4 regions of the Mesorhizobium sp. M1004 genome follow, and region 2 is predicted to be linked to each of the others. Evidence: riboswitches for the same ligand, from Rfam matches in the RefSeq annotation. Region 2 holds a riboswitch; each other region holds the start of a gene.
What was found. Region 2 has a riboswitch for cobalamin ahead of NKH54_RS05200 (aromatic ring-hydroxylating oxygenase subunit alpha). Riboswitches for the same ligand answer to the same signal wherever they lie in the genome.
Positions count from the first base shown of each region.

Region 1: it holds a riboswitch for cobalamin, as region 2 does, so the genes downstream of both, NKH54_RS30265 (CbtB domain-containing protein) here and NKH54_RS05200 (aromatic ring-hydroxylating oxygenase subunit alpha) in region 2, are expected to answer to the same signal.
Region 3: it holds a riboswitch for cobalamin, as region 2 does, so the genes downstream of both, NKH54_RS30025 (DUF1636 family protein) here and NKH54_RS05200 (aromatic ring-hydroxylating oxygenase subunit alpha) in region 2, are expected to answer to the same signal.
Region 4: it holds a riboswitch for cobalamin, as region 2 does, so the genes downstream of both, metE (5-methyltetrahydropteroyltriglutamate--homocysteine S-methyltransferase) here and NKH54_RS05200 (aromatic ring-hydroxylating oxygenase subunit alpha) in region 2, are expected to answer to the same signal.

Region 1 is NZ_JAMYNB010000023.1:58,508-60,700, reverse strand. Features, by position in the region: gene NKH54_RS30270 (CbtA family protein) at 1-771, opposite strand, end outside; gene NKH54_RS30265 (CbtB domain-containing protein) at 787-966, opposite strand; cobalamin riboswitch at 1,003-1,198, opposite strand; gene NKH54_RS30260 (gamma-glutamylcyclotransferase) at 1,266-1,958, opposite strand; gene NKH54_RS30255 (aromatic ring-hydroxylating oxygenase subunit alpha) at 2,094-2,193, shown strand, end outside.
Region 2 is NZ_JAMYNB010000002.1:199,678-201,870, reverse strand. Features, by position in the region: gene NKH54_RS05200 (aromatic ring-hydroxylating oxygenase subunit alpha) at 1-788, opposite strand, end outside; cobalamin riboswitch at 906-1,107, opposite strand; gene NKH54_RS05195 (DUF680 domain-containing protein) at 1,607-1,813, shown strand; gene NKH54_RS05190 (DUF680 domain-containing protein) at 1,881-2,084, shown strand; gene NKH54_RS05185 (DUF680 domain-containing protein) at 2,157-2,193, shown strand, end outside.
Region 3 is NZ_JAMYNB010000023.1:12,054-14,246, reverse strand. Features, by position in the region: gene NKH54_RS30030 (DUF6348 family protein) at 1-589, shown strand, start outside; cobalamin riboswitch at 649-856, shown strand; gene NKH54_RS30025 (DUF1636 family protein) at 895-1,320, shown strand; gene cobW (cobalamin biosynthesis protein CobW) at 1,323-2,193, shown strand, end outside.
Region 4 is NZ_JAMYNB010000015.1:30,550-32,742, reverse strand. Features, by position in the region: gene NKH54_RS26405 (hypothetical protein) at 1-66, shown strand, start outside; cobalamin riboswitch at 461-662, shown strand; partial or broken gene metE (5-methyltetrahydropteroyltriglutamate--homocysteine S-methyltransferase) at 756-2,193, shown strand, end outside.

The DNA.
Region 1 (2,193 bases), on a different contig from region 2:
GCCGGTGAAGCGCGAGTGCACTATGCCGACAACTGCGCCGAGCACCAGCCAGAACACCAGATTGGTCAGCGTCACCGCCACCACGAACTGATGATGCAGGCCCTCCGGGATCGGCGTTACGAAACTGTCAGGCTGCGGCGCGCCGACAATATGCGGGGCGACGATCAGGAGGACGGCGAGCACGGTCAGGGGCGCCGACGTGCGGAAGGTAATAAGGGCAAGGCCGATCGCGGTTGCCATCACCGTTGCCCACCACCAGATCTGGCGCTGTATGAGATCGGCCGCCGGCATTGCCGGCAGTTCCGGCGGCAGGCCGAGTCCCGGCGCCAGCGTGAACACGGCAAAGCCCGCCAGACCCCAGAACACGCCCTGGCGCCAGCTGCCGATGCCGCCGGCGAACTCGGAAACCGCCACCAGGACCAGCGCGAAGCCGATGCCGGTGACGATATTGGCGACGACACTGAAGGCGAAACGCTCGAAGCCGTCGGCCGGCGCCCAGCCTTCGTCCTCCGCCGGCGCGGCTGCTTCAGCCGGTGCTGCGCTGCTCACCGCATTTTCCGCCGGCGCGGCGGTGCTCATGGCATCGGTGTCCGCAGCGTTGGCGGCGGGCGCCGCGGCATGCTGATGCTCATGGCCGCCACCAGCCTTTTCGTAGACCTCCGCCTTGAGGATCAGCGGCACGGTGGCGTAGGCCTGCATGCAGGCGAGAGCGACACCGGCCACGAGCCCTGCGATCGCCGCGATGAACACGACGTTGCGAAACAGGTTCATGATGTCAGATCCTCGTCAGTGGCAGGGAAACGCCATCGAATGGCGATAGTCGTGCGCCGCATTGTGGACCGCATCGATGTGCGAGAAACCGACAACGCCGACGACGAAAATGCCCAGAAACGCGCTAAGCACGAGCTGCATGAAGCGCGACTGCGAGGAGACGGAAGCGCCGAGGGAGACGGAAGCGGTATTCATATCTTGTCCTTTCGCCCTCCACCCGAGGGCATCGAAGTCAGTTCCCTGTCGCCGGCAGGTCTCCTGGCTCGCGGATCAGCGCCCTTCCCCACCTTCCCGAAGAAAAAATCCCCAGTGGCTTGGAGAGGACTACCGCACACAGTTGCGGGGGCAGCCACGGCATTGGGCAACAAGTCAGCCCTCACCGCATTCCCTCTTGGTCCCTAACGGAACCGACGACATGCATGACTATAGGCTGAAACGGTCGCATCCGGCAAACCAAATTCCGCCGGCCAACAGCGCGAATGCGCCATGCGGCGTTACGGCTTCAACGCGGTGATCCGCTCGGCAACCAGCCGCTGCAGCCGCCACAGATGGCGATCGTGAATGCCGCGCTCTTCAAGGTTTTTCACCGTGTTGTAGAGATAGTCGGCGCCCGACCCCCAGTGCCCGCAGGACGTTGCCAGCCTTTCGACGACCTTGCCCTCGTCGAGCGGTCCTGAATAGGTCAGGCCGTTGCGGTTGATGACGAAGGCCAATGCCCTGAGCGGTCCGGCCTCGCTTGCAAGCTTGAGCATGCGCGGCCGGTAGCTTGTCGGCTTCAGCGTGACTTCGCGCCGGAAAAGCCGGCCCAACTGCTCGCGCCGGTTATTGTCGGTCAGCCGAAAGGCGACGCCCTTGCATTGTCCGCCACGGTCCAGCGCCATCATCAGGCCGGGGCTGTCCTTGGTGCCGCGCCAGCGCGTCATGTTCATGCAAAAGGACCGATGCCAGCCGCGCGCCAGCGCAACGCGGTCCTCGACATAATCTATTTCCGGTTTCCAGATCAGCGATCCATAGCCGAACAGCCATAGCGGTTCGCTGTCCGGGAGTTCGACCTGCAATTCATCCAGCAGCGCGTCATAGTCGGCTTCATCGAGATGCATCGCGTCCGGATCCGGCCCGGGGTCCCTGATCTCGCGCCAGCAGCGCGCGACCAGCTCCGGCGTAAGCGACATCTGTCGTGCGGCCACGTCCGAATCCCCCCAATTTCCGAATGTCCCATGTCCACGACATGATTATGCGCCGCGCCTGCAACCGGCAATGCGGCACTCTGATTGACAAACGATTTGCCGGGGTGTCGGCTGACGCTTCATAGGAAGCCAGCCATGCATCCCAACCCGAGCGAGCGCGACCCCTATAACGGCCTGAGCCGGGCCGAACCGACGCTACCGTCATCGGCCTATTGGGATAGCGAGGCTTACCAGC
Region 2 (2,193 bases):
GGCGCGCGGGTGGCGCGGTATTGCCCGGCCGGATCGATGCGGAACTTGCTCGGCAGGCCCGCCGCCTCGCATTTCGCCCAGTGCGCCAGCATCTCCGGATCGCTGTCGGCGCCCTGCACGCCGGTCACCGTCGGCGCTTCGGGGAATGTCTTGCACAGCTCCGGATGATTGCCGGCGCAGTGATAGCATTCGCGGTTGTTTTCCCAGACCAGCTTCCAGTTGCCCTTCTCGATGATGGTGCTCTCGAAGGCGACCTTGGCTTCATTCAGCTGGTGCGGCTTGAGGTAGGGCTCTATCATGGCGCGCATCGGCGCAAAGTCGGCAGGTTCTTTCGCCAGGCAGATGAAGATGTAACCGCCGACGCTCTCGCAGGCGACGGGCTTCAGGCCGAACTGGCTCTTGTCGAAACCGTCTGCCATCTGGCGGGCAAACAGCAGCCGGCCGTCAAGCTCGTAGGTCCACTGGTGATAGGGGCAGACAAGCTTTGCCGCCATGCCCTTCTCAGTGTTGCAGACACGGCTGCCGCGATGGCGGCAGGAATTGTGAAAGGCGTTGATGTTGCCCTTCTGGTCGCGGACCAGCACCACCGGATAATCGCCGATCTGCACGGTGATATAGCTGCCGGGCTTCGGCAGTTCGCAATCATGGCCGATGAACAGCCAGTCGCGATACCAGATGAGCTCCATGTCGAGCTTGAAATAGTCCGGGTCGGTGTAGAAGGGCTGTTCCAGCGAAAAGCCTTGCTTGCGGCCGTTCAGGAGCCTCAGCATGTCGTTGCGCGTATCCATAGTTCTGTCCTCGTGGTTTAAGGACTGAACTTGGTGGTGATGGAGGAAGGATCGGACGCAGGCCGGCGCGGCTCCGGACATGCACTATCCACCTCTTGACCGCCCACCGCGATCAGTCGAGTCTAGGCATCTCGGGCTGGTTTCCGGGCTCTGGAGTTGTCCTTGCGGACCATCGCGACACCTTCCCAGGCTCTTGCCCAGTGGTCTCCCGTTGCGACTTGAACTCCACCACCGTTGCGGGGGCAGCGCCGGATTCTGACCGGCTTCCCAATTCTCCGCTGCGTCGTCACGAAGCGGCACCTGAGATGCGATCATCTAATCACGGCAGCGATCGCGACGTCGGCATGAAAGCGACATCATATCCATGCGGCGCGACACGCGCGGCATACGCCCCCCGCCGCCGGTCAAAGAGCTGAGACGTTTCTTGCGACGCCATCATCGCCGTTTCGAATCGCTGCGGATCCAGTTCGATCGGGGGCAAAAAGGGCTCAACGGTATCGAAAAGTTACTATTAGCAATCTCTAATCGAACCGAACGGTTCGTTTCTGTTGACAATGCGTGCAGGACGGTGTGAACGACGGCCCGGAAACCGACACCGGAGCGAACCACTCGGTTCGACATAAGCAACTGAAAACAATGCGATAAATGACCATAGAGGAACTTCCTGGCACAATTTCAAGGTGCAGGACCGTGGTCCACACGGAACAACTTCGTGATTGGAAACCAGCCTATGGCTTTCCCACATCGGGGCTGTCCGAACGACGCGAATTCCTCCCAAGACACGCCGCTAGACGGACAGACAAACTGGAGTACTAAAAATGAAAAAGATCTTCCTCACTGCCGCAGCCGTTTTGGCGATCACCGGCAGCGCCTTCGCCGGTAGCGACAATTACGGTTCCAATGGTGCGAACCAGCCAGCCGTCTCGGTCGACAGCTCGTATACGGCTTCCATTCAGAAGCCGGCGCACGCTGACAAGCAGCCTGTCGTTCAGGGCGCCGACCGCGACCTCTACGGCAATCGCTGATCCCGACCAAAGAAGGGCGACTAACCCGTCGCTCTCGGGATCCCAAAAAATTCAGGAGTGTTTGAAAATGAAAAAGCTCATCCTTGCTGCCGCCGCCGTTTTGGCCATCTCCGGCAGCGCTTTCGCCGGCAGCGACAACTACGGTTCCAACGGCGCCAACCAGCCAGCGGTTACGCCGACCGACAGCGGCCACACCGCTTCGGTTGAGAAGTCGGCTCCAGCCGAGCAGGCGCCTGCCCACGGTGCCGACCGTAACCTTTTCGGCCGTTAAAAGCCGGTTTCCCAGCACGCGGCGGGCTTATCCGCTGCAGCTGGCGACATCAGAAAAATTCAGGAGACTAAAATGAAGAAGATCGTTCTTGCCACCGCAGCCCTTCTGG
Region 3 (2,193 bases), on a different contig from region 2:
TCGGTTTGAGGCTGAGGTGTTCGAGACGAGTTCTGACCGGCTGGTCCTGGAAATCTACATTTTTTCTCCGCTGCTTGATGTTCAGCCGGTCATTGAATCCTTTGCTGGCTTCGGCGACACGCGCGAACAGGAACTGAACCAGGCGTTTGAAAAGTTTCTCCGTGGTGTTTTCCATGTGGCCATTGAGGGACTGGCCGATCACGTCTGCGAGAACATGCAGGCCGAAATAGAGCTTTGGCAGCGAAGCAGCGCCAGTTGGAAGATCTGGCGAAAAGATGCCCGCTGGAAAATCTATAGCGGCCCGGTCATTTCCCAGGCCACAACCGAGCTATGCTCGCTGACACCAGGCTATCCAGCATTCTATGCCAAGCTGGAAAAGCTGTTCACAGCTTCGGTACCCCCCGGAAGCCATTTTGTCCGGACCTTTCTGGCAGGCTTGAAGGGCACGCTGATTAGTGCCGAAGTCCTTCTGGACAACGCGGTTTGGCATGAGGGACAGAATCTGGCTGTCGGTCATGACTGGGACTATAGCGATGGCTATCAAGCTATCCGACAGGTCATCCTGGCACTGCCGGAAGCCGGGACATGACAGCCCCTGCCGACATCGCCATGTCGTAGCCGTGCGTTGACACCGCTGCCTGCAAAAGCCTAAAATCCGCTCCAGACGGTCCCCTGCCCCGCAACGGCAAGGGCCAAGAGGGAATGCGGTGCGGGACGAAAAAATCCCAAATCCGCGGCTGTCCCCGCAACTGTAAGCGAAGAGCCAAGGCCGAAAGCCACTGGGTAACACCGGGAAGGCGGCTAACCAAGGCAATGACTCGCGAGCCAGGAGACCTGCCGTCTGAGACAAAGTATCCGATCGCCTGGCGGGTTTCCGGGCAAGGAGCACGGTTTTTGGACCAGAACAGCAGTTTTTCGGCTGGCACAACGGACATTGCGTCCGGCGACAACGACGCCCTGACCGGCGTGACCGTCATCGTCTGCGCCTCCTGCCGCGATGAGACCGGTTCCGACGCCCATCCGCGCGCCGGCGAATTGCTGGCTGAGGACACAGGCCGCGCCGCTGCCGGCGATATCCGGGTCCGCACCGCCGAATGTCTCGGCAATTGCAAGCGCCGCCTCAGCGCCGCGATCCTGCGCGATGGCTGCTGGAGCTATGTCTTCGGCGATCTGACCGCAACCAGCGGCGCCGACCTCGTTACCGGCGCAAAGCTCTTCGCGACTTCGGCCGACGGCCTCATCCCGTGGCGCGGCCGGCCCGATAGCCTCAAGCGCGGCCTCGTTGCCCGCATCCCACCCCTCGACATGCTGAAGGACTGACGATGAACGCTTCAAACCCGGCCGCCAACCTCTCCCGTGTTCCCTGCACTGTCGTTACAGGCTTCCTCGGCGCCGGCAAGACGACGCTGGTCCGCCATCTCCTGGAAAATGCCGGCGGCAAGCGCATCGCCATCATCGTCAACGAGTTCGGCGACATCGGCATCGACGGGGAAATCCTGAAAGGCTGCGGCATCGACACCTGCCCCGAGGAAAACATCGTCGAACTGGCCAATGGCTGCATCTGCTGTACAGTCGCCGACGATTTCGTGCCCGCCCTCGACAAGATCCTCGCGCTGACACCGAAGGTTGACCACATCCTGATCGAGACCTCGGGCCTGGCTCTGCCCAAGCCGCTGGTCCAGGCGTTCCAGTGGCCGAGCGTGAAGAGCCGGGTAACCGTCGACGGTGTCATCGCCGTGGTAGACGGCCCGGCGCTGGCCGAAGGCCGCGTCGCCAACGACATGGACGCTTTGCAGGCACAGCGCGCTCAGGACGAGACGCTCGACCATGACGATCCTGTCGAAGAAGTGTTCGAGGACCAGATCGCCTGCGCCGATTTGATCATCCTGTCGAAGAGCGATCTGATGGACGCCCCCGGTTCGGCCCGCGCCAACGCCATCATCAATGAACATTCCGCCCGCGCGGTAAAAATCGTGCCGACTGCGCATGGCAAGGTCGACCCGTCGGTGCTGCTTGGCCTCGGTCTCACCGTCGAAGACGACATCGAGAACCGCAAGTCGCATCACGACGGCGCTTTCGATCATGAGCATGACGATTTCGACACCTTCATCGTCGACATCCCCTCGATCGCCAATCCCGACGACCTGGCCAAGCGCGTCGCCACCGCCGCCGAACAGGAAAACGTGTTGCGTG
Region 4 (2,193 bases), on a different contig from region 2:
CTTTCTTTCCCGTGGCTGGATCGCGTCCGCTCTCTTGTTGGTGAACGGATTATTGAGGGCGATTAATCTCAGTTTGGCCATCGCAGTTGGTGATGACGCCTTGAACGTCTCGTGTTGCGGACCAGCACTGACAAGCACGGTAGAAAGATTTCACTACCGACGCCTACCGCACCGCGAAATCGGTTGGGGCCATCCTGCACACTTTCCGCAGCCTCGGTGTTGGCTCGGCGCTCGCGGATCACCAGCGTCCTTTGAGCGGTAGCGCTTTTCAGGTTGAGGTTAGAGTCCTCCGGTTGTTGTGGCTCCGCACGGCCTGCATTAGTTGGACAATGGGGGCAGCGGTGCAGCGGCGGCAAATGGACGACTCACTGTTGCAAAATGTTAGACAAGCGTAAAAGCGCGATGACATAACCACATAAACATTTCGTTATTCGTCATTGACAAGAGAAGGGATTGCTGTGATTGTCTGGCGTGTCGTGGTTCTCGCGTCCGGCGCTGCCGCAGCGGAGCTAAGAGGGAAGCCGGTGCGATGCCGGCGCTGCCCCCGCAACTGTTAGCGGCGAGCCAACCCCACTCATGTCACTGAGGCGAATACCCTCGGGAAGACGTGTAGAGGCTATGACCCCGCGAGCCAGGAGACCTGCCACGACGAATTACGTCCACGGGCGGGGTGTCTCGGTGGCCGCTGCAACCCGGGCGTGCCGGGCCTGCTAGCGCCTTCCTTGTCACCGACGCCCCAACCATCGGGGTATGACATGACTGTCTCTCAGCAAATTCCTGTAGCAACGCTCGGCGTGCCGCGCTTCGGTCGTCGGCGAGAACTGAAATTCGCCCTTGAAAGCTACTGGTCCGGAAAATCGTCCGCTGGCGACCTTCTTGGGACGTCGAAGGCACTCCGTGCCGCTAGCTGGGAGGAGCAGCGCGATCGCGGCGTGTCAAAAATCCCCTCGAACGACTTCTCGCTTTACGACCATGTGCTCGACACCGCAGCCACGGTCGGCGCCATTCCATCCCGGTACGGTTGGAATAGCGGCGAGGTCCCACTTGACATCTACTTCGCAATGGCGCGCGGCAACCAGGGTCAGACGGAGGATTGTGGACACGCTGGTCACCAGGAGGCGGCTCATGGACCTGGTGTAGCCGCGATGGAAATGACCAAGTGGTTTGACACCAACTACCACTACATTGTGCCGGAGCTCCATGATGATCAGACGTTCGCCCTCTCGTCAACGAAGCCGGTCGATTACTTCCTCGAGGCTAAAGCTCTCGGCATTCACACACGCCCAGTCATCCTTGGACCCATCACCTTCCTCAAGCTGGCGAAATCGCCTGCCGAAGGGTTCGGTCCCATCGCGCTCCTACCGCAGCTGCTGCCCGTACGAGCAGCTCCTGCAGAGGCTGAAGCTGTCGGGAGCCGACTGGGTCCAGATCGATGAGCCAGCGCTTGTCCTCGATCTGAACCCGAACGAACGAGCTGCGTTCGAATTCGCCTATGGCCAGCTGTCGAAAGCCGCGCCCGAGCTGAAGATCATGCTGGCTACGTATTTCGGGTCGCTGGGAGACAATCTCGAAACCGCGGTTTCTCTGCCCCTGGCCGGCCTGCATATTGATCTCGTGCGCGCTCCCGAGCAGCTGGAAACGGTGGGTCGGCTCGCTCCGAAGGATCTGGTGCTCTCGCTCGGCTTGATCGATGGCCGCAACGTCTGGCGTGCGAACCTGCCCGCCATTCTCGACCGCATCAAACCGATCGTCGCCGGCTGGCCCTTGGACCGCGTCGAAATCGCGCCTTCTTGCTCGATGCTGCATGTGCCGATTGACCTGCGCATGGAGACGGAACTCGAGGCCGACATCAGGTCGTGGCTCGCCTTCGCGGCCCAGAAGACCGACGAGCTGGTCTTGCTGGCCCGGGCCCTGTCCCAAGGCAGGGATGCGGTGGCAGGCGCGTTGAAAGCGACTGCCGAGGCTGCCGCCACTCGCGTGACGTCCACGAAGATCCATGACCCGCTTGTTGAGGGGCGGATCGCCAGCATTGACCATAGCATGAAGCGACGAGAGAGCGCTTTTGGCGAGCGCTCCAGAGTCCAGGCCGGCGCGCTCGGGCTGCCGCCGTTCCCGACGACGACAATCGGGTCCTTCCCGCAGACGCCGCAGGTACGCCGCGCGCGGGCCGATCATGCGAAGGGCCAGCTCAGC